Caldimonas brevitalea: one gene and its partner. The protein of the gene in region 1 interacts with the protein of each later gene in a pairwise test. Links are inferred from orthologs where the notes say so. Each region holds a gene or a part of one and is shown on either strand. Other genes may lie near its edges.

The links.
Region 2: the proteins of AAW51_RS06550 (region 1) and ileS interact in binary tests that used the Escherichia coli proteins (3 or more experiments, as listed by UniProt). The link is inferred for Caldimonas brevitalea from one-to-one orthologs.

What each region holds. Positions count from the first base shown.
Region 1 is NZ_CP011371.1:1,501,311-1,517,561, forward strand. What follows is about bases 1,118-4,001. They hold AAW51_RS06550 (sugar ABC transporter substrate-binding protein), read right to left. Parts: upstream 3,096-4,001; coding sequence 2,139-3,095; downstream 1,118-2,138. Other genes in these bases: AAW51_RS06545 (sugar ABC transporter ATP-binding protein), read right to left, coding at 1,118-2,110; AAW51_RS06555 (TetR/AcrR family transcriptional regulator), read left to right, coding at 3,293-3,907; AAW51_RS06560 (nuclear transport factor 2 family protein), read left to right, coding at 3,904-4,001. In the rest of the region: AAW51_RS06540 (ABC transporter permease), read right to left, coding at 1-533; more of AAW51_RS06545, read right to left, coding at 530-1,117; more of AAW51_RS06560, read left to right, coding at 4,002-4,383; AAW51_RS06565 (hypothetical protein), read left to right, coding at 4,524-4,718; AAW51_RS06570 (hemerythrin domain-containing protein), read left to right, coding at 4,784-5,368; AAW51_RS06575 (Mut7-C RNAse domain-containing protein), read right to left, coding at 5,598-6,338; AAW51_RS06580 (CBS domain-containing protein), read left to right, coding at 6,461-6,964; AAW51_RS06585 (SDR family oxidoreductase), read left to right, coding at 7,027-8,031; panC (pantoate--beta-alanine ligase), read right to left, coding at 8,061-8,900; panB (3-methyl-2-oxobutanoate hydroxymethyltransferase), read right to left, coding at 8,919-9,761; AAW51_RS06600 (segregation and condensation protein A), read right to left, coding at 9,841-10,698; AAW51_RS06605 (DUF3460 family protein), read right to left, coding at 10,760-10,969; outer membrane protein assembly factor BamE domain-containing protein, read left to right, coding at 11,153-11,641; AAW51_RS06615 (acetoacetate decarboxylase family protein), read left to right, coding at 11,731-12,507; AAW51_RS06620 (helix-turn-helix transcriptional regulator), read left to right, coding at 12,504-13,370; AAW51_RS06625 (hypothetical protein), read right to left, coding at 13,312-13,977; and 2 more genes. UniProt on the Escherichia coli protein: Part of the ABC transporter complex RbsABC involved in ribose import. Binds ribose. Also serves as the primary chemoreceptor for chemotaxis.
Region 2 is NZ_CP011371.1:4,527,335-4,532,614, forward strand. What follows is about bases 84-3,440. They hold ileS (isoleucine--tRNA ligase), read left to right. Parts: upstream 84-414; coding sequence 415-3,240; downstream 3,241-3,440. Other genes in these bases: AAW51_RS18980 (bifunctional riboflavin kinase/FAD synthetase), read left to right, coding at 84-315; lspA (signal peptidase II), read left to right, coding at 3,240-3,440. Also shown: more of AAW51_RS18980, read left to right, coding at 1-83; more of lspA, read left to right, coding at 3,441-3,764; AAW51_RS18995 (fasciclin domain-containing protein), read right to left, coding at 3,861-4,319; AAW51_RS19000 (MerR family transcriptional regulator), read left to right, coding at 4,537-5,280. UniProt on the Escherichia coli protein: Catalyzes the attachment of isoleucine to tRNA(Ile). As IleRS can inadvertently accommodate and process structurally similar amino acids such as valine, to avoid such errors it has two additional distinct tRNA(Ile)-dependent editing activities.

The DNA of each region.
Region 1 (16,251 bases):
GAGATGCCGCCCACCCACGGCTGCGCCAGGCCGCCGATCGCGTCGCCGACATACTGCGTGCGCGACTCGGTCACCAGGTAAGCCGCGCCGCGCACCACCTCGAGCATGCCCAGCGAGACGATGAAGGACGGCAGCCGCCAGGCCACCGAGACGGCCCCGGTGACGCTGCCGCAGACGGCACCGGCGGCCAGCCCGAGGGCTGCCGCCGCGCCCGCCGGCCACTGCCATTGCACGATGGCGGTGGCCGACAGTGCTGCGCTGAGGGCCAGCACCGAGCCGACCGACAGGTCGATGCCGGCGATGATCAGCACGAAGGTCATGCCGACCGCCATCACCGCCAGCGCCGGGATTTCGTTGGCGATGGTCACGAAGGTGTCGACGCTGAGGAAGTGCTGGCTGAGCGCGCCGAACAGCGCGACCATCGCGACCAGCACCCCGGTCAGCCCGAGATAGGTGGCGAGTTCGCCGCGCAGGCCACGCCAGGCGACGGCGGCGGCAGCAGGGGGCGCGGAAGTGGTGGTACCCAGGGTCATGATGGTGTGGACGAGACGGTGAGGGTGGCGGGAGGGCACGGCGTGGTGTCGGAGGTGCTGCCGAGGGCGGCGGCGAGCAGGGCGGCCTCGCTCCAGTGCCCGCGCTCGAACACGGCAGCCAGGCGACCGGCCTGCATGACGCCGATGCGATCGCACATCGCCATCAGTTCGCGCAGGTCGCTCGACACCATCAGCAGCGCCTTGCCGGCACTCGCCATGCGGTCCAGTTCGGCATAGAGATCGGCCCGCGCGCCGACGTCGACACCACGCGTCGGCTCGTCGAGCAGCAGCACCTCGCAGTCGCGCAGCAGCCAGCGTGCGAACACCACCTTCTGCTGGTTGCCGCCACTCAGCGCGGCCACCGGCTGTTCGGTATCGCGGCAGCGGATGTGTAGCGTCTGCACGAAACGCTGGGCCAGCGCGGTTTCCCGGGCCGGCTGCAGCCAGCCGCGCCGCGACACCGCCGCGAGCCGGCTGAGGCTGGTGTTGACGCGGATCGGCTGCGGCAGCAACAGCCCCTGCGACTTGCGGTCTTCGGTGACCAGGCCTACGCCGCTGCGCACCGCCTGCATGGGCGAGCGCCAGCGCCGCCGCATGCCGGTCTCGGCCGACTCTCGCCACACCTCACCGCTGTCGGCGCGGTCGGCGGCGAACAGCAGCCGCACGAGTTCGGTGCGCCCGGAGCCGACCAGACCGGCCAGGCCGAACACCTCGCCCGCGTGGAGGTCGAGGTCGACGCCGTGCACCACGCCGCGCCGACTCAACCCGCGGGCGCGCAACAACACCGGGCCGGCAAGGCGGCGCGGCCGCTGCTCCTCGCTGCGCACCGCGCGCCCGACCATACGTTGCACCAGCTGTTGCTCCGACACGCCCGCCATCGGCCGCACTTCGACCAGCCGGCCGTCGCGTAGCACCGCAACACGTTGCGCGATGCGCTGCAGTTCGGGCAGCCGGTGCGACACATAGACGATGGCGACGCCGGCGCGCCGCAGCCGTTCGATCTGCGCGAACAAGCGGTCGGTCTCGCGGCCCGTCAGCATCGCGGTCGGCTCGTCGAGCACCAGCACGCGGGTGTCGTCCTGCAGGTGGCGGGCGATCTCGACCATTTGCTGGTGTCCGATGCCCAAGGCGGCCACCGGTGTGGCCGGGTCGAGGTCGTCCAGCCCGATCTGCGCCAGCTGGCGTGCGGCCAGCCGGTGCAGTTCGCCCCGGCGCACCCAGCCGGCCGTCTGGGGCAGCCGCCCGAGCAACAGGTTCTCGGCGACGGTGAGGGTGGGCACCAAGCCCAGTTCCTGCATCACCAGGCGCACGCCGCAGCGCTCGGCCTCCTGGCGCGAGACGGGGCGGTAGGGCCGGCCGTCGAGTTGCATCGTGCCGCGGCTCGGCAGCACCAGGCCGCTGACGATCTTGCCGAGCGTGCTCTTGCCGGCGCCGTTTTCGCCGGTCAGCGCGAGCACCTCGCCGGCCGCCAGTGTCAGGCACACGCCGTCGAGCACCGGCTCGGCGTAGTCCTTGCCGATGCCGTCGAGCGACAAGACCGGCGTGGCGGCCGCCGCGTTGGCCACAGCGGGTGTCACCGGCGCACCTCGCGCTGCTGACCGCAGTTCACTTCGAGTCCTTGGTGACCAGTACCACGTCGGTCTTGATCTCGGCCGGCATCGCGGCTTGCGGTGTCTTGTCGGCCAGCGCCTTCAAGGCCGTCTCGATGCCGAACACCGCCTGTTTGGCGGCGTACTGGTCGGCGGTGGCCAGCACCCGGCCGTCCGCCAGCATCGGCTTGATCGCCTGGATGTTGTCGTAGCCCACCACCATTACCTTGCCGGCCTTGCCGGCCGCCTTGACGGCCGCCACGGCGCCCAGCGCCATGTTGTCGTTGCCGGCCAGCAGGGCGCGCAGGTCCGGGTGCTCGCGCAGCAAGCCGGCGGCCACCGTGTTGCCCTTGTTGATCTCCCACTGGCCCGACTGCACGCCGACCACCTGCACACCGGCGGCTTTCATCGCGTCCTGGAAGCCGAGGGTGCGCTGCTGGGCATTGGTGGTGGTGGACACACCTTCGATGATGGCCACCTTGTCGCCCGCCTTCAGCTGGCGCGCCAGGTGCTCGCCCACCAGCCGGGCGCCGGCGCGGTTGTCGGGGCCGACGAAGGGCACTTTCAGGCCCTTCTGCTGCAGCGCGGCGGCATCGAGCCGGTTGTCGATGTTGACCACCACGACACCTTTGTCGATCGCTGCCTTGATCGCCGGCACCAGCGCCTTCGAGTCGGCCGGCGCGATCACCAGCGCCTGCACCTTCTGCGCGACCATCTGCTCGACGATCTTGATCTGCGCGGCGGTGTCGGTCTCGTCCTTGATGCCATTGGCCACCAGCGTGTACTGCGACGCGTGTGCAGCCTGGTGGGCCTTGGCGCCGTCTTCCATGGTGCGGAAGAACTCGTTGGCGAGCGACTTCATCACCAGCGCGACCTTCGGCGGGTCGGCAGCCCATAACGACCCGGCGGCCCAGGGGCCGAGGAGGCTGGCGGCGATCGCGGCGTGCAGGGTGCGGCGGCGGGACAGTGTCATGGCGGATCTCCTGGGTTGGAAGGCGGCCTCGGCGTGGGTGGATGCCGGGCCGGGCGCCGGTCATCCGGGCAGCCATGGCGCAAATCATAGAAATAGAAAACGTTTGCGCAATCGTTTGCTTCTCGGGGCTTACCCTGAGCGTTTGCGGCTGGGACGAGGCGCGGTGTGGGTTGCGCGGGTAGAACGATCGTTCTACCATGTGCTCCATGGATGCCCTCGCTTCTTCTCTGCACCAACAACTGCTCGAGACCACCGAGCGCCTGGTCTATGCCCACGGCGTGCATGCGGTGGGGGTGGATCAGATCGTGCGCGAGTCGGGCGTTCCGCGGCGCAGCCTGTACAAGCACTTCGGGTCCAAGGAAGGACTGGTGCTGCGCATGCTGGAGCACCGGCACGCCCGCTGGATGGCCTGGTTCGGGGCGGCTGTCGACGCCCGCGCCCAGGCGCCGCGGGCGCGGCTGCTGGCGCTGTTCGACGTGCTGCACGTATGGTTCGCGAGCCCCGATTTCCATGGCTGTGCCTTCATCAACGTCGCTGGGCAGTACGCCGACGCGGCCGAGCCCGCGCGGCAGGTCGCGCAGCGCCACAAGGCCGCGCTGCGCGACTGGATCGAGCGCGAGTGCGCGGCGGCCGGCCTGCACTCCGCAGCCGTCTGGGCGCGCCGCTGGTTGGTCGTCGTCGACGGCGCTATCGCGGTCGCCCTGGTGGGCGCCGACCCGGACGCCGCACTGGACGCGCGCAGCGTGGCCGCGGCCTTGCTCGACGCGGCGCTGCCCGATACCTCTTCCCCTCCACTGGAGTCACACCGATGACCTCACCCGTTCAAGCCCGCCCCCCGCTGCCGCCTTTCACGCTCGACAGCGCCATCGCCAAGGTACGCCGCGCGGAAGACGCGTGGAACACGCGCGACCCCGCGCTCGTCGCGCTCGCCTACACCCCCGACAGCCGCTGGCGCAACCGGGCCGAGTTCGTGCAAGGCCGGGCCGAGATCGAGCGTTTCCTTGAGCGCAAATGGGCGCGTGAGCTGGACTACCGGCTCATCAAGGAGATCTGGGCCCACGACGACCACCGCATCGCGGTGCGGTTCGCCTATGAATGGCATGACGATTCCGGACAGTGGTACCGCTCCTACGGCAACGAGAACTGGGAGTTCGACGGCGACGGCCTGATGAGCCGGCGCCACGCGTCGATCAACGACCTGCCGATACGCGAGGCCGATCGCAAGTACCACTGGCCGCTCGGCCGCCGTCCCGAGGACCATCCGGGGCTGAGCGAACTGGGCTTGTAACGGTCGCCCGCGGCTCGCGCCCGGTCCGCCCCTGTAGGAATCGGCCGACGGGGACACGGCGGCGCGAAGAAGGTGCAGGCGAGCCGGTTCGCTCTACGATGCCTTCACGTCAACACCAACACACGTGAGGAAGCACCGAGATGGACATGCACACGCAAAAGGCCCACTGGATCGAACGTTTTGCCGCCCGCCTGCTGGCGCACAACGAAACCGACCAGCGCCAGGATGCGCTCGAGTGGGCGGCGATGGCCTGGCAGGAGTACGGCGGTCAGCACTGCCCGGAGCGCGCCGCCGAGGCGTTTTCGCTCGCCTGCAGCGGAGCGCAGGGCTGGTAAGGCCACCGGCAAGGGAACACCGGTTGCTGCAGCTGGGATCCCACAACACATTCAAGGACCCCGCGATGAACCCCATGCTGAGCAAGATGTCGCCGAGCATCACCAAGATGATCCGGCTCGACCACACCCACACGCTGACAACCTTTCACAAGTACGAGGCCGATGCGTCGCCCGACAAGAAGCGCGCGATCGTGAACACTGTGTGCCTCGCGCTCGAGATCCACGCGCAGCTGGAAGAAGAAATCTTCTATCCGGCCCTGCGTGAGGTGGCCAGTGACAACGACGTGCTGGCCAAGAGCAAGCCCGAACACGACGAGATGCGCCGCCTGATCGAGCAGCTGCGTTCGATGGAGCCGACCGACGCCAACTTCGACAACGTCTTCATGGAGCTGATGCGCGACGTCACGCACCATGTGGCAGACGAAGAAACCGTGTTGCTGCCGGCCGCCGAGACGCTGCTCAAGGACCGTCTCAACGAACTGGGCGCGGCCATGACCAAGCGCCGCCTGCAACTGGCGGCGCCGCACGCTGGCGAGATGGCCGCTAACGCGGCCCGCGCGATGCCCACCGGCGCGCTGCTGATGACGGCGGGCGGTCTGTTGGCCGGCAGCTATCTGCTCAAGCGCGCCTTCGATCTGCGTCGCCACTGACACCGAGACCCAGCACGTCGCTCATAGCCTAACCTTCGTGCTGGTGCACTGCGGTGCGAGCGCCTTCGGGCGGCCGGGCGGCGCCAGTTGACTGACCTTCGTGCTACCGCACTCCGGAGCGAGCGCCTTCGGGCGGCCGGGCGGCGCCAGTTGACTGACCTTCGTGCTACCGCACTCCGGAGCGAGCGCCTTCGGGCGGCCGGGCGGCGCCAGTTGACTGACCTTCGTGCTATCGCACTCCGGAGCGAGCGCCTTCGGGCGGCCGGGCGGCGCTCATGCGCTCCCAGTGAGAGCCGCGCCAATAGACCCGCTCGCAGCACGGACAGCGCCAGTACTGCTCGAAGTGCGCGAACGTGCGCGGAGGCACCCGTCCCGCCACCGCGGCTTTGTCGATCGTCTCCAGCACCGCGTTGCACAGCAGGCAACGGCTGCCCGTCCCCGCTTCGTGCGCCGACAGTCCCAGCCGTCGCTGCAATTCCTGCAGTTGCTGCAAGGGCTCCACCGCGCGCAGATAACACCCGTGCACCACGTCGCGGTGCATCAGCAGGTCGCGGTCGCGCGTGAGCACGATGCGGGTCTCGGCCCGTGCCAGTGCTACCAGCTCCACATCCTGCCAGGCGTTGCGGTAAAGCGTGTCGTAGCCGGCGAACCGCAGGTAGCGCGCCAAACGCCCGAGGTGGGCATCGCAAATGAAGCGGGGTTCATCCACCTCGTCGGCGCTCCCGCACACGCCGGCGAGGTGCCATTGCGGATAGACCGCAATACGGTCTCCGGCGGCGACTGAGCGCCGCTCGAGCGGCGTCGGCTCCCCGTTCAACAGCACCAGCGCCACCTCGGTGTGCGGCACGCCCAGCGATTCGACTGCATGCTTGAGGCTTTCGTGGGGCGAGGTGGCATGCTCGAACGCGACGCCGCGGCGCGCGGGCGCCAGAAAATCATTCAACTCTGCATAGAAGCGAAACGTCGCCATGGTGGCCGGATTGTGGCCGCGGGACGGCCGGCGCGGCACGCTGGCGGCCTCAGCAGGGACGGGCGCAGGGGTACAGCATTTGCTGGACTCCGGGTGTGAACCCAACCAACAGGAGCGCTTTCATGACCCAAGTTTCCCAAGTGATGACCCGTGGCGTGCGCACGATGGCCCCCACCGATTCCCTGCTGCTGGCGGCCCAGGCGATGGACGAACTCAACGTCGGCGCGGTGCCGGTGTGCGACGGCGACCGCCTTGTCGGCATGGTGACCGACCGTGACATCACCGTGCGTGGCGTGGCGCAGGGGCGTCCCGCCGACAGCACTTCGCTGACCGAGGTGATGAGCACCGACGTGCAATGGTGTTTCGAAGACCAAGAGGTGGAGGAAGTGGTCGAGCAGATGCGCGACGTGCAGATCCGCCGCGTGCCGGTGATGGACCGCGAGCAGCACGTGGTCGGCATCCTGTCGCTCGGCGACGTGGCGGCCAAGGTCAGCGGCGAAGACGCGGCGCAGGCCCTGGAAGGCATTTCCGAACCGGCCGAACCCGACCGCTCCGGCAACTCGCAGGCGAGCGGCGCCGCTGGGGGTGGCTCTGCCTCGGGCAAGGCCAGCCGCATGCCGCGCTGACGACGTTCGACGGGGGCGCGGCGCCTGCCGCGCCTAAAGTCCATCAGCAAAGGTGAACCACCATGGCAGATGACAACCTAGACTCCGCCGGCGACGTCGAAGCAGTGGCCGACAAGCAGCGCGAATTGCAGCGCGGCCAGGACCAGTTGGACCAGGCGCAATCGAAGCAGGGCGGCGGCTCCCAGCCGTCGCAGCCGGTGCAGGCCGGCGCCCGCGAACAGCCCGGCGAGTTGCCGGGTCAGCACCTCGACAAACCGGGGCTGGAAGCCGAGCTGGAACTCAAGCCGCGCTTCGAGGCTCCCGACTATCAGGGCAGCCACAAGCTGCAGGACATGGCGGCCCTGATCACCGGTGGCGACTCCGGCATCGGTCGGGCGGTGGCGGTGCTGTTTGCGCGCGAAGGCGCCGACGTTGCGATCGTCTACCTCAACGAGCATGAAGACGCCGAGGAGACCAAGCGGTACGTCGAGCGGGAAGGGCGCGCCTGCCTGTTGATCCCGGGCGACGTGAAGGACCCGGCGTTCTGCAAGCAGGCGGTCGAAAAAACCGTGGCGACCTTCGGCAAGCTCGACGTGCTGGTCAACAACGCCGCCTTCCAGGAACACGCCGAATCGCTCGTCGACATCACCGAGGAGCGCTTCGACGAAACCTTGCGCACCAACGTCTACGGCTATTTCCACATGGCCAAGGCCGCACTGCCGCACTTGAACGAAGGCGCGTCGATCATCAACACCGGCTCGGTGACCGGCCTGCAGGGCAGCCCCAAGCTGCTCGACTACTCGACCACCAAGGGGGCGATCCATGCCTTCACCAAGGCCCTCGCGCAGAACCTGGTCGACAAGGGCATCCGCGTCAATGCGGTGGCGCCGGGGCCGGTGTGGACGCCGCTGAACCCGGCCGATTCGCCGCCCGAGAAGATCAAGGAGTTCGGCAAGCAGACGGCGATGAAACGCGCGGCCCAGCCCGAGGAGCTGTCGCCGGCGTATGTCTTCCTGGCGTCGCCGGTGTGCTCGGCCTACATCACCGGCATCGTGCTGCCGGTGACGGGCAGCGTCGGGGCCATCTAGGCTCCCATACAGGCCCGGCCCCGGCGGCCTCAGACTTCGAAGTTGTCGATCAGCCGAGTGCCGCCCAGCTTGGCGGCCGCCAGCACCACCAGCGGTTCGCCGGCCGCGCGCTGTTCCGCGGTCGGCACGCCCAGGTCGCTGCGCCGGCGCACCGCGACGTAATCGGGCGCCCAGCCGCGCTGGCGCAGCATGTCCATCGCCTCACGCTCGAGTTCGGCCGCATCCGGCTGGCCGTTGCGCAGCGACAGCTGCACATGGCGCAACGTCATCGCCAGCTGCGGCGCTTCGGCCCGCTCCGCGGGTGACAGGTAGCTGTTGCGAGACGACAGTGCCAGGCCGTCTTCGGCCCGGGTGGTGTCGCCGGCCACGATGTCGATCGGCAACGCGAGTTGCTGCACCATGCGCCGGACCACCATCAGCTGCTGGTAGTCCTTCTTGCCGAACACCGCGAAGCGCGGCTGCACGCAGTTGAACAACTTCAGCACCACGGTGCTGACGCCGGTGAAGAAGCCGGGCCGGAACTCGCCTTCGAGGATGGTGTCCAGCTCGGGCGGCGGGACGATGCGGAACACCTGCGGCTCGGGATAGAGCTCTTCCTCGGACGGCGCGAACACCACGTTGCAGCCAACGCTGCGCAGCAGGTCGCAATCGCGTTCGAAGGTGCGGGGGTAGGTGTCGAAATCTTCGTGCGGCGCGAACTGCAGCCGGTTGACGAAGACGCTCGCGACCACCGGCCCGCCGTGTTCCTTGGCGAGCTTGACGAGCGAGAGGTGGCCCTCGTGCAGATTCCCCATCGTCGGAACGAAGGCGGTCTTGGTCGTGCCGGCCAGGGCCTGCCGCAGTTCACTGATGGTGTGGACGATGCGCATGATGTTGGTGGTGAGAAATCAGTAGGTATGCAGTTGCGGGTCGGGGAAGCGGCCGTTCTTGACGTCGCGCACATAGGCGCGCACGGCCTCGTCGATGCTGCTCGCATCGGCCATGAAGTTGCGGACGAAGCGGGGCAGCTTGCCGCGCGTCACGTTCAGCATGTCGTGCAGCACCAGCACCTGCCCAGCACATACCGGGCCGGCGCCGATGCCGATGGTCATCAGCCCCGGGTTCGACGCCGAGACTTCCTCGGCGAGCGCCGACGGCACCAGCTCGAGCACGAGCATCGCGGCGCCGGCGTCGGCCAGTTCCGCTGCGTGCCGCTTCAGCACCGCAGCGCCCGATTCGTCGCGGCCTTGCACGCGGTAGCCGCCGAAGGCGTGCACGCTTTGCGGCGTGAGGCCGAGGTGCGCGCACACCGGAATGCCGCGTTGCACCAAAAAGTCCACCGCCTCGGCGGTCCAGCCGCCGCCCTCGAGCTTGACCATCTGGGCGCCGGCGCGCATCAGCTCGACGCTGCTGCGCAGTGCCTGTTCCTTCGATTCCTGGTAGCTGCCGAAGGGCAGGTCGGCGATCAGCCAGGCGCTGCGGTTGCCGCGCGCCACGGCCCGGGTGTGGTACGCCACCTCTTCCAGCGTCACCGGCAAGGTGCTGGACTGGCCTTGCAACACCATGCCCAGCGAGTCCCCGACCAGCAGGCAGTCGACGCCCGCGTCGTCGAGCAGCCGCGCGAAACTGCTGTCGTAGCAGGTCAACATCGCGATTTTCTCGCCCGCGGCGTGCATTTCACGCAGCCGGTGCAGTGTCAACGGCTTGCGCGCGGTCGGGTCGGTGGGGGTCGGGGTGGCGTGGCTGCTCATCAAGCGCCTCACTGTGACAAAGTGCGCGGATTCTAGGGCTTTCCGAACGACCGTTCGCAACCGCGCTGACGGTGGCGCGTCAGGCGGGCTGGTAGGCGAGCCGGACGTAGATCGGCGCGAACGCTTCGGCCTGGGTGATTTCGAGCAGCCGCTCGCGTGCCAGCTCGAGCATCGCGATGAAGGTGACCACCAACACCTGGGGCCCGCGGCTGGGCTCGAACAGATCCTGGAACTCGACGAAACGGCGGCCCTGCAGGGTGCGCAACACCATGCTCATGTGCTCGCGCACCGACAGCTCTTCGCGGCTGATCTTGTGGTGCTGGGTCAGCTTGGCGCGCTTGAGGATGTCCAGCCACGCCTCCTGAAGTTCGTGAAGGCTCACATCCGGGAAGCGCGGCTGCATCGATTGTTCGATGTAGACCTGGGCGCGCAGAAAATCGCGGCCCAACAGCGGGAGCTGGTCGAGTTTGGCGGCCGCCAGCTTCATCTGCTCGTATTCGAGCAGACGGCGCACCAGTTCGGCGCGCGGGTCTTCCGGCTCCTGGCCTTCCTCCGTCTTCTTCGGCGGCAGCAGCATCCGCGACTTGATCTCGATCAGCATCGCCGCCATCAGCAAATACTCCGAGGCCAGCTCGAGGTTGCGGCTGCGGATCTGGTCGACGTAGCTGAGGTACTGGCGCGTGACGTCGGCCAGCGGAATGTCGAGGATGTTGAAGTTCTGCTTGCGGATCAGGTAGAGCAGCAGGTCCAGCGGCCCCTCGAAGGCTTCGAGGAACACCTCGAGCGCATCGGGCGGGATGTAGAGATCCGTCGGCAGCTGGAACAGCGGCGACCCGTACAGCCGCGCGACGGCGATGCTGTCGACCACCTCGGGCAGGGCGTTTTCGCCGTCCTGCAGAGACGGCGGCGCGGCCGGCGCCAGGGCCTCGTCGGTCACGGCGTGCCTGTCGGTGAGGTCGAACGGAAGGGGCGCAAAGCGGACATCGGCCCGGCCGGGCTCAGTCGCTCGACGCCTTGGTCTGGTAGACGTAGGGCTGCTGCGGCACCTTGGCCTCGTTCCAGGCCGTCTGCGCCTCGCGGTCGAGGTTGCGGTCCCACAGCAGCGAGCGCCCTTCGCGTTGGGCGTCCTCGAGCTGCGGGTTTTTGGCCTTCAGTTCCTCGATGAACTCGGTGATGTCGGACTTGTAGGGTTTCCAGAACAGCGGCATGGTGTCCACGGCCGGCGCGGCCGGCAGGTCGATGAAGGGCTCGGTTGCAAACCATTGCCTGTAGACGCTGTGCGTCGGAGCGGGCCGTTTCCGTGGCCCCGGTCTGACAGCTTACGCAGACTCGGAACCCTGTTTCGCCCGGGCAATGGTGAAATGGCGACCACGATTTTAACGGGGACGACGATGCGCACACTCCTGATCGGCCTGATCGTCGCGGCGGCGGCCCTCACCGCGTGCGATAAGGCACGTGTCGACAAGCTGGAGGAAGGGGTCGCCACCGAGGCGGACGTACGCTCGCAGTTCGGCGAGCCGGCCGCGGTCTACCACGCCGAGGACGGCAGCAAGACGCTGGAGTACCCGCGCCAGCCCGAAGGCCAGCGCAACTACATGATCACGATCGGCGCCGACGGCCGCATGAGCGCGCTGCGCCAGGTGCTCCAGCCGGCCGTGTTCGCCCAGGTCACGCCCGGGCTGGACAAGGCGCAAGTGCGGCGCTTGCTCGGCAAGCCGGCGCGCGCGCAGGCGTTCCCGTTGAAGAACGAAGAGGTCTGGGACTGGCGCTACCTCGACGGCAACGAGAACCGCGTCTTCAGCGTCACCTTCGACCCTGACGGCCGGGTGCTGGACACCGCGAGCGCCATCGACCCGCGCGAGTTGCAGCAAGGCGGCTAGGACACCAGGCGGCGCATGTCACTGGCGTACAAGACGCCGCCGCCAGCGTGCCGCTAAGGTGCGGCTTCGTCCATCAAAGCCGATTGCCCATGTACCAAAGCTTCACCGCCCCTTACACCGCGTCCGGCCGCAGCGCCCTGGTCGGCCCGCCGCCGTGGCACTACGCCGGCTGGCTGCTCAACGTGGAATTCGAATGCGACGTCGCACAGGGTGAGCAGTTGCTGGCGCGCCGGCACGGCCGTCTGACCGGCCGCGGCTGCGTCCACTTCGCCGAGTGGCAAACGGGCAGCAGCGGCGACGACGCGGCACCCGATCCCGTCTACGCGCAGTACCGCGAAACCATCGTGACGGTGGAGATCGAGCGGGCCGACGGCACCCGGGTCAACTTCTGCCCGTTCATCTACGTCGACCAGGACATCGCGCTGCTGCGCGGCCTGCTGCAGGGCTGGCCCAAGAAGTTGGGCAGCACCACGCTGACCCGTTGTTTGCCACTCGACCATCCGGCCGCTGCGCCGCTGCGGCCCGGCACGCGGTTGCGCGCCGGGCTGACGGTGAAGGAACGTCGGCTGCTCGAAGCCGAGTTGCAACTCGAGGCCGGCGACGCGGAGCCGCTCGGCTTCCTGGCGCGGCCCACGCTCGGGCTGGTCGGTTGGCCCGATTTGCGCACGCCCGAGCGGCTGCCGCAGCCCGAGCTGCTGCGCTCCGACATCACCGGGCGCGTCGACTCGCGCTGGCAGCCGGCCTCGGCGCAGCTCACGCGGCTCGATCACCCGGTCGAGGAGCTGTCGCTGCTGGGCCCGCTGCGGGCCACGCGCGCGAGCGCCGGCTGGTTGGGTCTGACCGTGCGCGGGGCCTTGCAGGCGTGAGGCCGACGGCTGGCACGCCGCCGGGGGCCGCCCGCTCGCGGCTGGTGCCGCTGTCGTTCGAAGCGGCGGCGACCGTCGTCGACGTGCTGCTCGCCACCGAGCCAGACGTCCGTTTTGCGCCGCACTGGCATGCCGAATGGAGCATCGGCACGGTGCGGCGCGGCAGTTGTCGTTTCAGTTGCGAGGGGCGGCTGCTGCAGGCCAAAGAAGGCGACGTGGTGGTGCTGCCGCCGCATGCGCTGCACACCGCCGGTGTCAGCCCGGCGGTGTTCGAGATGGTGATGGTCTATCTGCCGGCCCTGCCCGCGGCGCAATGGCTGGGCTGGCCGGCGGACCGACGCCCCGAGGTGCGGCAGCCGGTGCGCCGTGCGCCCCGGCTGGGGGCGGCACTGGTTGAAGCGGTCGACGGGGCCGATGCCGAGCGCTTGCGCCACGTCCTCGCCGAGGCGTTGTTCGGAGCGGTCGGCGGGGAGCCCGGCGTGCCCCTCGTGCCCGCCGTCGACCCGCGCATCGAAGTGTTGTGCCGGCGCCTGCAGGAATGCCACGGCAGCCTGCCCGACCCCGCCGCGCTGGCGCGCGAGATCGGTGTGTCACGTGAACATCTGCACCGGCTGTTTCGCCGCGGCCTGGGGCAGACGCCGCGGCAATACGCCCGGCTGGCCCGCATCGCGCACGCCAAGGCCTTGCTGCGCGACGGCTGCGCGCTGGCGCAGACCGCGTCGGCCTGCGGTTTCGCAGACCAGGCGCATTTCTCGCACTGGTTCCGGCGCTGCTTCGGCGTCACGCCGGCGCGCTATGCCGCCGTCAGCCCCGCCGCAGCACCCGCCCGCACTGGAAAAAGCCGTTCGGCTGGCCCAGCATGAGCTTGGCGAGTTCGTCGAGCACCGCCTGGTTGACTTCGAATGCGGGCAACTCGACCAACGCCGTCTCGAAGCCTTCCAGGTTGATCAGCTGGAATTGCACCTGGCCTTGCTCGTGCTGCGGCAGCAGCTTGACGCCGGCGGTGAAGTCGGCGGTGAACTCGAAGCGCGTGTGCAGGTAGCGGCCGTCCTCGGGGTCGCGGATGTTCTCGATGTGGAAGTCCACGCCCGACATGCGCAGCCGCGTCTGCAGCTTTTCGATCTCGTTCGGGTAGTCCTTCGTGATGACCAGCGGGCGGCCCGAGCCGAGCAGCCAGAACAGCTGCACGTGCTCGTGCGGCGCGTTCGGTGCGGGCGAGCGCCGGCGGGCGTCGACCCGGAAATCGCTCATCGGCAGCTGTTCGAACACGTGGCGGCCGTCGAGCGCATAACGCGCCGGGGCGACCGGCTTCAACACGTTGAGTTGCTTGGCCAGCTCCATCCAGTAGCGGAAAGCCGTGGTGCAGGCTCCTTCCACCAGCGCCGTCTGGCGCTCCAGAGAGGCTCCGCTGCTTTGCAGCTGTGCTTGGCGCGCTTCGGCCTGGCGCTTCAGGTCATCCAGTAATCCCACCCTGTGCTCGTCGTACTTGTTGCAGTCAGCCGTGAGCATACCCGAGGGGTGTAACGCAGTGTCAGTGCGGGGTTTCGGCCGCGGGTACCGCTTCGGCCAGTCGCGCCGCGAGTCCGCCCGCGCCGAGCTGGTCGAGAAAACCCGAGCGTTGCATCAGCCCGAGCGGTTGCTCGTTGACCTCGCACAGCACCAGCCGCACGCCGCGCCGCGACAGGCTGCGGTGCAGCTGCTCGAGCGCGTCCAGGCCGGTGGTGTCCATCGAGATCAATCGCCGCATCTCGAGCAGCAGCACCCGCGTGCCGGGTCGCAGATGGTGCGACACCGCTTCGACCTTGGCCACCGCGCCAAAGAACAGCGAGCCGTACAAACTCATCGCCTGCACATGCTCGGGTGCGCCGGGCAGCTCGAGCGGTGCGACACGGAACAGGGTGCTCATCCGGTAGATGAAGAACACGCAGGCGAGCGCCAGCCCCACCTCGACCGCGACGGTCAGATCAAACACCACCGTCAGCACGAAGGTCACCAGCAGCGTGATGCGGTAGGGCGGCGAGAACTGACGCAGACGTATGAACTCGCGCCACTCGCCCATGTTCCAGGCGACGAACCACAAGATGCCGGCCAGCGCGGCCAAGGGCACGTGGGCCGCCAGCGGCGCGGCCACCAGCACCACCAGCAGCAGGGTGGCCGCATGCACCATGCCGGCCACCGGCGTGGTGGCCCCGGAGCGCAGGTTGGTCACGGTGCGGGCGATCGTGCCGGTGGCCGGGATGCCGCCGAAAAACGGCGCCACCACATTCGCCGCGCCTTGCGCCATCAGCTCCTGGTTGGGGTCGTGACGCGGCAGTTCGGTGAGGTTGTCGGCCACCCGCGCGCACAGCAGCGACTCGATCGAGCCGAGCAGCGCGATGGTCAAGGTCGGAATGAACAACTGCTTGACGCCGTCCCAGGTGAAACCCGGCCATTCGAAACGTGGCAGCGCCTGGGGGATGCCGCCGAAGCGTGAGCCGATGGTCTCGACCGGCAGCTCGAATGCCGCGGTGGCGGCGGTGGCCAGCCCGAGGGCGACCACCGTGCCGGGCAGCCGCGCCAGCCACCGTGCGCCGCGGCCGCCATTCGGCATGCGGTACAACTTGGGCCATACGACGACGAGGGCCAGACAGGTCAGCCCCAGCGCCAGGGCCACCCCGTTGAACGACGCCAGGTGGCGGCCCAGCAGCGTCACCTGGGCGAAGAAGTCGGCCGGCATCGGGCCGATCTTCAGCCCGAACAGGTCCTTCACTTGCGACAGCGCGATCAGCACCGCGATGCCGTTGGTGAAACCGATCACGATGGTGACGGGGATGTAGCGCACCAGCACACCGAGCTTGAACAGCCCCAGCAGGAACTGCAGCACACCGGCCAGCACGGTCGCGATCAGCAGGTTGCCGAGCCCGTAGCGCTGCACGATGCCGTAGACGATCACGATGAAAGCGCCCGCCGGGCCGCCGATCTGGACATTGGAGCCGCCCAGCGCCGAGACAAGGAAGCCGGCGATGATGGCGGTGAACAAGCCTTGCTCGGGCTTGACGCCCGAGGCGATCGCAAACGCCATCGCGAGCGGGAGCGCCACGACGCCGACCGTCAGGCCGGCCGCGACATCGGTCGCGAGACGATGCCGGTCATAACCTTGCAGGGCCGACAACAGCCGTGGCCTGAAGGGCGCCAACTGCCGGCGCAGGCTCGAGAATGTCGCCATCGGGTGGTCGGTTTGCCGGCCGTGACGGCCGCTCGTTCGGGTCCGCCCCCAGTGGCGGGTGCGGCGATCATGGAGGCTGGTGCGTGGAGGGTCAAGCCGACCCGCCCGGTGGTTCGACGCCGGGCGTCGAGTGAGGCATGCTCCTGTGCATCACGTGCCTTGCCGATCGCCTGCCGTCATGCCCCACCTCCTCGACTCGCCTGCCGAATGGCTGCGCCACCTGTTCGACACCGCCGTCGCGCGCGCCCAGCCCGACCACGGCCTCGCGGCGCTGCTGCCGCCGCCGCCGCGCGGGCGCACCCTGGTGATCGGCGCCGGCAAGGCGGCCGCATCGATGGCGCTCGCCGTCGACCGGCTGTGGCCCTCCGACGCGCCGCTGTCGGGCCTGGTCGTCACCCGCTACGGACACTGCCCGCCCGGCGCCCGTGGTGGGCGTGTCGAAGTGATCGAAGCCGGCCACCCGGTACCTGACGACGCCGGGCTGCAGGCGGCGCGCCGCATCGTCGGAGCGACCGGCGGCCTGAGTGCCGACGACCTGG
Region 2 (5,280 bases), 3.0 Mb from region 1 along the record:
GCGGTCCGCACCCATGGCCTGGCCGACAGCCCGCTCGACGGTGTCGCCAGCCTGGGGGTGCGCCCGACGGTCGAGGACGCCGGCCGCGTGCTGCTCGAAGTGCACTGCCTCGATTGGCCGGCCAGCCTGGGCGCCGAGGGGGGCTACGGTAAACTCGTGCGTGTGGAACTGCTGCACAAACTGCGCGACGAGGCCCGCTACGACGGCCTGGACGCATTGACTGCCGCCATCCGTCAGGATGCGGAGAACGCGCGCGCCTTCTTCGCGTCGCTGCACGTCCAAACCCGGCGCCAAACCACACGCGACCGAATTTAAAGCTCGCCGCCCCCCAGCGAGCCCGGCCCGCCGACGCCGACAGATCCACGACGCGGCGGCCGCCACCAGCTTTTCTGCGCAGAGCCTGCGCCGCCCATCATGAGCGACACGCCCCAAGACTATCGAGCCACCCTCAACCTGCCCGACACGCCCTTCCCAATGCGCGGCGACCTGCCCAAGCGCGAACCGGGCTGGGTCAAGGCCTGGGACGAGCAAGGCATCTACAAGAAGCTGCGCGACGCCCGCTGCAACGCACCGAAGTTCGTGCTGCACGACGGCCCGCCCTATGCCAACGGCCAGATCCACATGGGGCACGCCGTCAACAAGATCCTCAAGGACATGATCGTCAAGGCGCGCCAGCTGGCCGGCTTCAACGCCGTCTACGTGCCCGGCTGGGACTGCCACGGCCTGCCGATCGAAAACCAGATCGAGAAGACCTACGGCCGCAAGCTCACCCGCGAGGACGTGCAGGCCAAGAGCCGCGCCTACGCCGCCGAGCAAATCGCCCAGCAGATGGCCGACTTCAAGCGGCTGGGGGTGCTGGGCGACTGGGGGCGGCCGTACAAGACGATGGACTTCGGCAACGAGGCCAACGAGATCCGCGCCCTCAAGCGCATCATCGAGCGCGGCTTCGTCTACCGCGGGTTGAAGCCGGTGTACTGGTGCTTCGACTGCGGCTCGTCGCTGGCCGAGTTCGAGATCGAATACGCCGACAAGAAGTCGCAAACGCTGGACGTCGGCTTCCAGAGCGCCGAGCCCGACAAGCTGGCCGCCGCCTTTGGCCTGCCCAAGCTCGACAAGGACGCCTACATCGTCATCTGGACCACGACCCCGTGGACCCTGCCGGCCAATCAGGCGCTCAACCTCAACCCGGCGCTCGAATACGCGCTGGTCGACACCGAGCGCGGTTTGCTGGTGCTGGCCAGCGCGCTGGTCGAGAAATGCCTGGAACGCTACGGCCTGACCGGGCGGGTGGTCGCGACGACGCTCGGCGAAAAGCTCGACCGCCTGAACTTCCGCCATCCGCTGGCCGGCGCGCATCCGGGCTATGACCGCCTCTCGCCGGTCTACCTGGCCGACTACGCCACCGCGGAAGACGGCACCGGTATCGTGCACTCGGCCCCGGCCTACGGCGTGGACGACTTCAACTCCTGCGTCGCGCACGGGCTGAAGTACGACGACATCCTCAACCCGGTGCAAGGCCACGGCAGCTATGCCGCGGAACTGCCGCTGTTCGGCGGCCAGAACATCTGGAAGGCGGGCACACCGATCATCGAGGCGATGCGCGAAGCCGGCCGCTTGTTCGCCACCTCGGCGCTGGTGCACAGCTACCCGCATTGCTGGCGCCACAAGAGCCCGGTGATCTACCGCGCCGCGGCGCAATGGTTCGTGCGCATGGACGAAGGCGAAGGGGTGTTCACCGTCGACAAGGCGCCCAAGACGCTGCGGCAGATGGCGCTCGAAGCGATCGAGCAGACCAGCTTCTACCCAGAAAACGGCAAGGCCCGCTTGCGCGACATGATCGCCGGCCGCCCCGACTGGTGCATCTCGCGCCAGCGCAACTGGGGCGTGCCGCTGCCCTTCTTCCTGCACAAAGACAGCGGCGAGCTGCACCCGCGCACGCTGGAGCTGATGGACCGCGCCGCCGAGCTGGTCGAGCAAGGCGGTGTCGAAGCCTGGGCGACGCTCGATCCGCGCGAGTGGCTGGGCGACGAGGCCGGGCAGTACACCAAGAGCACCGACATCCTCGACGTCTGGTTCGACTCCGGCACCACCCACTACCACGTGCTGCAGAAGAGCCACGCCGACCAGTCGACCTGGCCGGCCGACCTCTACCTCGAAGGGCACGACCAGCACCGCGGCTGGTTCCACAGCTCGCTGCTGACCGCCTGTGCGATGTATGGCGCCGCGCCCTACAAAGGCCTGCTGACGCACGGGTTCACGGTCGACAGCCAGGGCCGCAAGATGAGCAAGTCGCTCGGCAACGGCGTGGACCCGCAGGAGACGTCGAAGAAGCTGGGCGCCGAGATCATCCGCCTGTGGGTGGCCGCCAGCGACTACTCGGGCGACATTGCCGGCGACGACAAGATCCTCGCGCGTGTGGTCGACGTCTACCGCCGCATCCGCAACACCTTGCGCTTCCTGCTCGCCAACACCAGCGACTTCGACCCCGAGCGCGACGCGGTGCCGTTCGACCAGCTGCTCGAGATCGACCGTTATGCGCTGGCGCGCACCTCGGCCTTCCAGACCGAGATCCTGGCCCACTACGAGGTCTACGAATTCCACCCGGTGGTGGCCAAGCTGCAGGTGTACTGCTCGGAAGACCTGGGCGCGTTCTATCTGGACGTGCTGAAGGACCGGCTCTACACCACCGCCCCCGGCTCGAGCGCCCGCCGCTCGGCCCAGACCGCGCTGTGGCAGATCACCCAGGCGATGCTGCGCTGGATGGCCCCCTTCCTCAGCTTCACCGCCGAAGAGGCGTGGCAGCTGGTGAGCGCCGGCCGCTCGCCGTCGATCTTCGTCGAGACCTACTGGAAATTCACCGGCGACGACGAGGCCTTGCTGCTCAAGTGGGCTCGGCTGCGCGAGATCCGCGAAGCGGTCAACAAGGAAATCGAGGCGGTGCGGGCCGAAGGCCGCGTCGGCGCCTCGTTGCAGGCACACATCGGCATCGCTGCCGGCGCGGACGACCGCGCGCTGCTCGAAAGCCTCGGCGACGACCTGAAGTTCGTCTTCATCACGTCGGCCGTGGCGGTGTCGCCCGGTGACGAGCTCAAGGTCACGGTCACGCCTTCGACCGATCCGAAATGCGAGCGCTGCTGGCACTACCGGTCGGATGTGGGACACGATGCGGCACACCCCGCCCTGTGCGGCCGCTGCACCAGCAACCTGTACGGCGCCGGCGAAAGCCGCAAGGTGGCGTGATGGCGGCAACCGCAAACAAGAAAAACGGGCGCTCGTTGTCTGCCTCGTCCAAGGGTGCGCTGTGGCCCTGGCTCGGCATTGCCGTCGTCGTGATCCTGCTCGATCAGTTCACCAAGACGCTGATCCTCGGCTACTACACGCTGGGGCAGAGCACGGAGGTGGTGTCGTTCTTCAACATCGTGCGCGTCCACAACACCGGGGCCGCGTTCTCGTTCCTGGCCAAGGCCTCGGGCTGGCAGCGCTGGTTCTTCATCGGCCTGGGCGTGGCCGCGGCGATCTTCATCACCTATTTGTTGAAGCGCCACGGCGGGCAGAAGCTGTTTGCCTGGGCGCTCGCGCTGATCCTCGGCGGCGCCATCGGCAACGTGATCGACCGCGCGCTGCACGGCTACGTGGTCGACTTCCTCGACTTCCACCTGCGCGGCTGGCACTTCCCGGCCTTCAACGTCGCCGACGCCGGCATCTCGGTGGGCGCCGCCTTGTTGATCCTCGACGAGCTGTTGCGGGTGCGGCGCAGCCGTTGAAAGGTGCTGGCCACCGTGGCCAGCACCCGGCCCGCCTGCGGGCTCGCAAGGCGCTGCCCTCGGCAGCCCCTCCCCTCGCTCGCGAGCCGTTGCGTCTTACTGGCGCGGCAGCACCACGCTGTCGATGACGTGGATGACGCCGTTGTCGGCCACGATATCGGTCTTCACCACCTTCGCATCGTTGACCATCACGCCGCTACCGCGGGTGCTGACGGTCAGCTCGCTGCCCTCCACCGTCTTCACCTTGCCGGCCTTGACGTCCTTGGCCATCACGTTGCCGGGCACGACGTGGTAGGTCAGCACGGCCGCCAGCTTGGCCTTGTCGGCCAGCAGGGCGTCCAGATCCGCTTTCGGCAGCTTGGCAAAGGCCGCGTCGGTCGGTGCGAACACCGTGTACGGGCCCTTGCCTTTCAGCGTCTGCACCAGGCCGGCCTTGTCGAGTGCCGTGGCCAGGGTCTTGAAGTCGCCGGCCGCCACGGCGGTGTCGACGATGTCCTTGGCCTGCACGGCGACGGCGGCGAGTGCGAGGGTGGTGAGGGCGATGATCTTCTTCATGGAGGACTCCTTGGTCAGCAGGGAACAGCGCAAGGCTGCAGGATGAACACCGCATCGACCGCGAAAATCACGCCGTAACCCGGCGGCACAGCGGGCCAACCAGGCCGGCGCACCCGACGAGACACAACGTTTCAGGGCTGTCGAAGCAGGTTGATTTGTCCTAGACAAACCAACCATGAACAGTAAGATAACCGCAAATCTCCGGATTGGCAATATTTTGTCCAAGACAAACACAGAAGGCACGAGCTACACGATCGCCGCGGTCGAGCGAGACGTCGGCTTGTCCAAAGACGTGTTGCGGGTCTGGGAGCGCCGCTACGGCTTCCCCACGCCGGCACGCGACGGCAAGGGGGAGCGGCTGTATCCGGCCGAGCAGGTCGAGCGGCTACGGCTCATCAAGCGCCTGATGGATCAAGGCCACCGGCCGGGTGGGCTGCTGACGCGTACGCTGGCGGAATTGCAGGCCCTGCCCTCACGGCGGGCGGCGGCGACGGCGGGGGCAGCAGCAGAGCCGGGCGATGGCAGCGCCGACTTGCTCACGTTGATCCAGCGGCACGAGAAAGAGGCCTACCTGCAAGCCCTGCAGCAGCGACTCGCCCGAGAAGGTTTGCAGCGTTTTGTCCAGGACACGGTGGCCCCGCTCGCGCGGCGCGTCGGCCTGGCCTGGGAAGAAGGTCGATTGCAGGTCTTCGAGGAGCACCTGTTCACCGAGTTGACCGAGCGGGTGCTGCAGCAGGCGGTCGCGGCGGTCCCCGGTGGGGGTGCACCGCGGGTGCTGCTCACCACCGTGCCGCACGAGCAGCACGCGATGGGTTTGTTGATGGTCGAGGCGGTGCTGGCGCTCGAAGGCGCGCACTGCATCTCGCTGGGGACACAAATGCCTTTGGTCGAGATCACCCGCGCGGCGGTGGCCCACCGTGCCGACATCGTGGCCCTGTCGTTTTCAGGCGCGTTTCCGGCG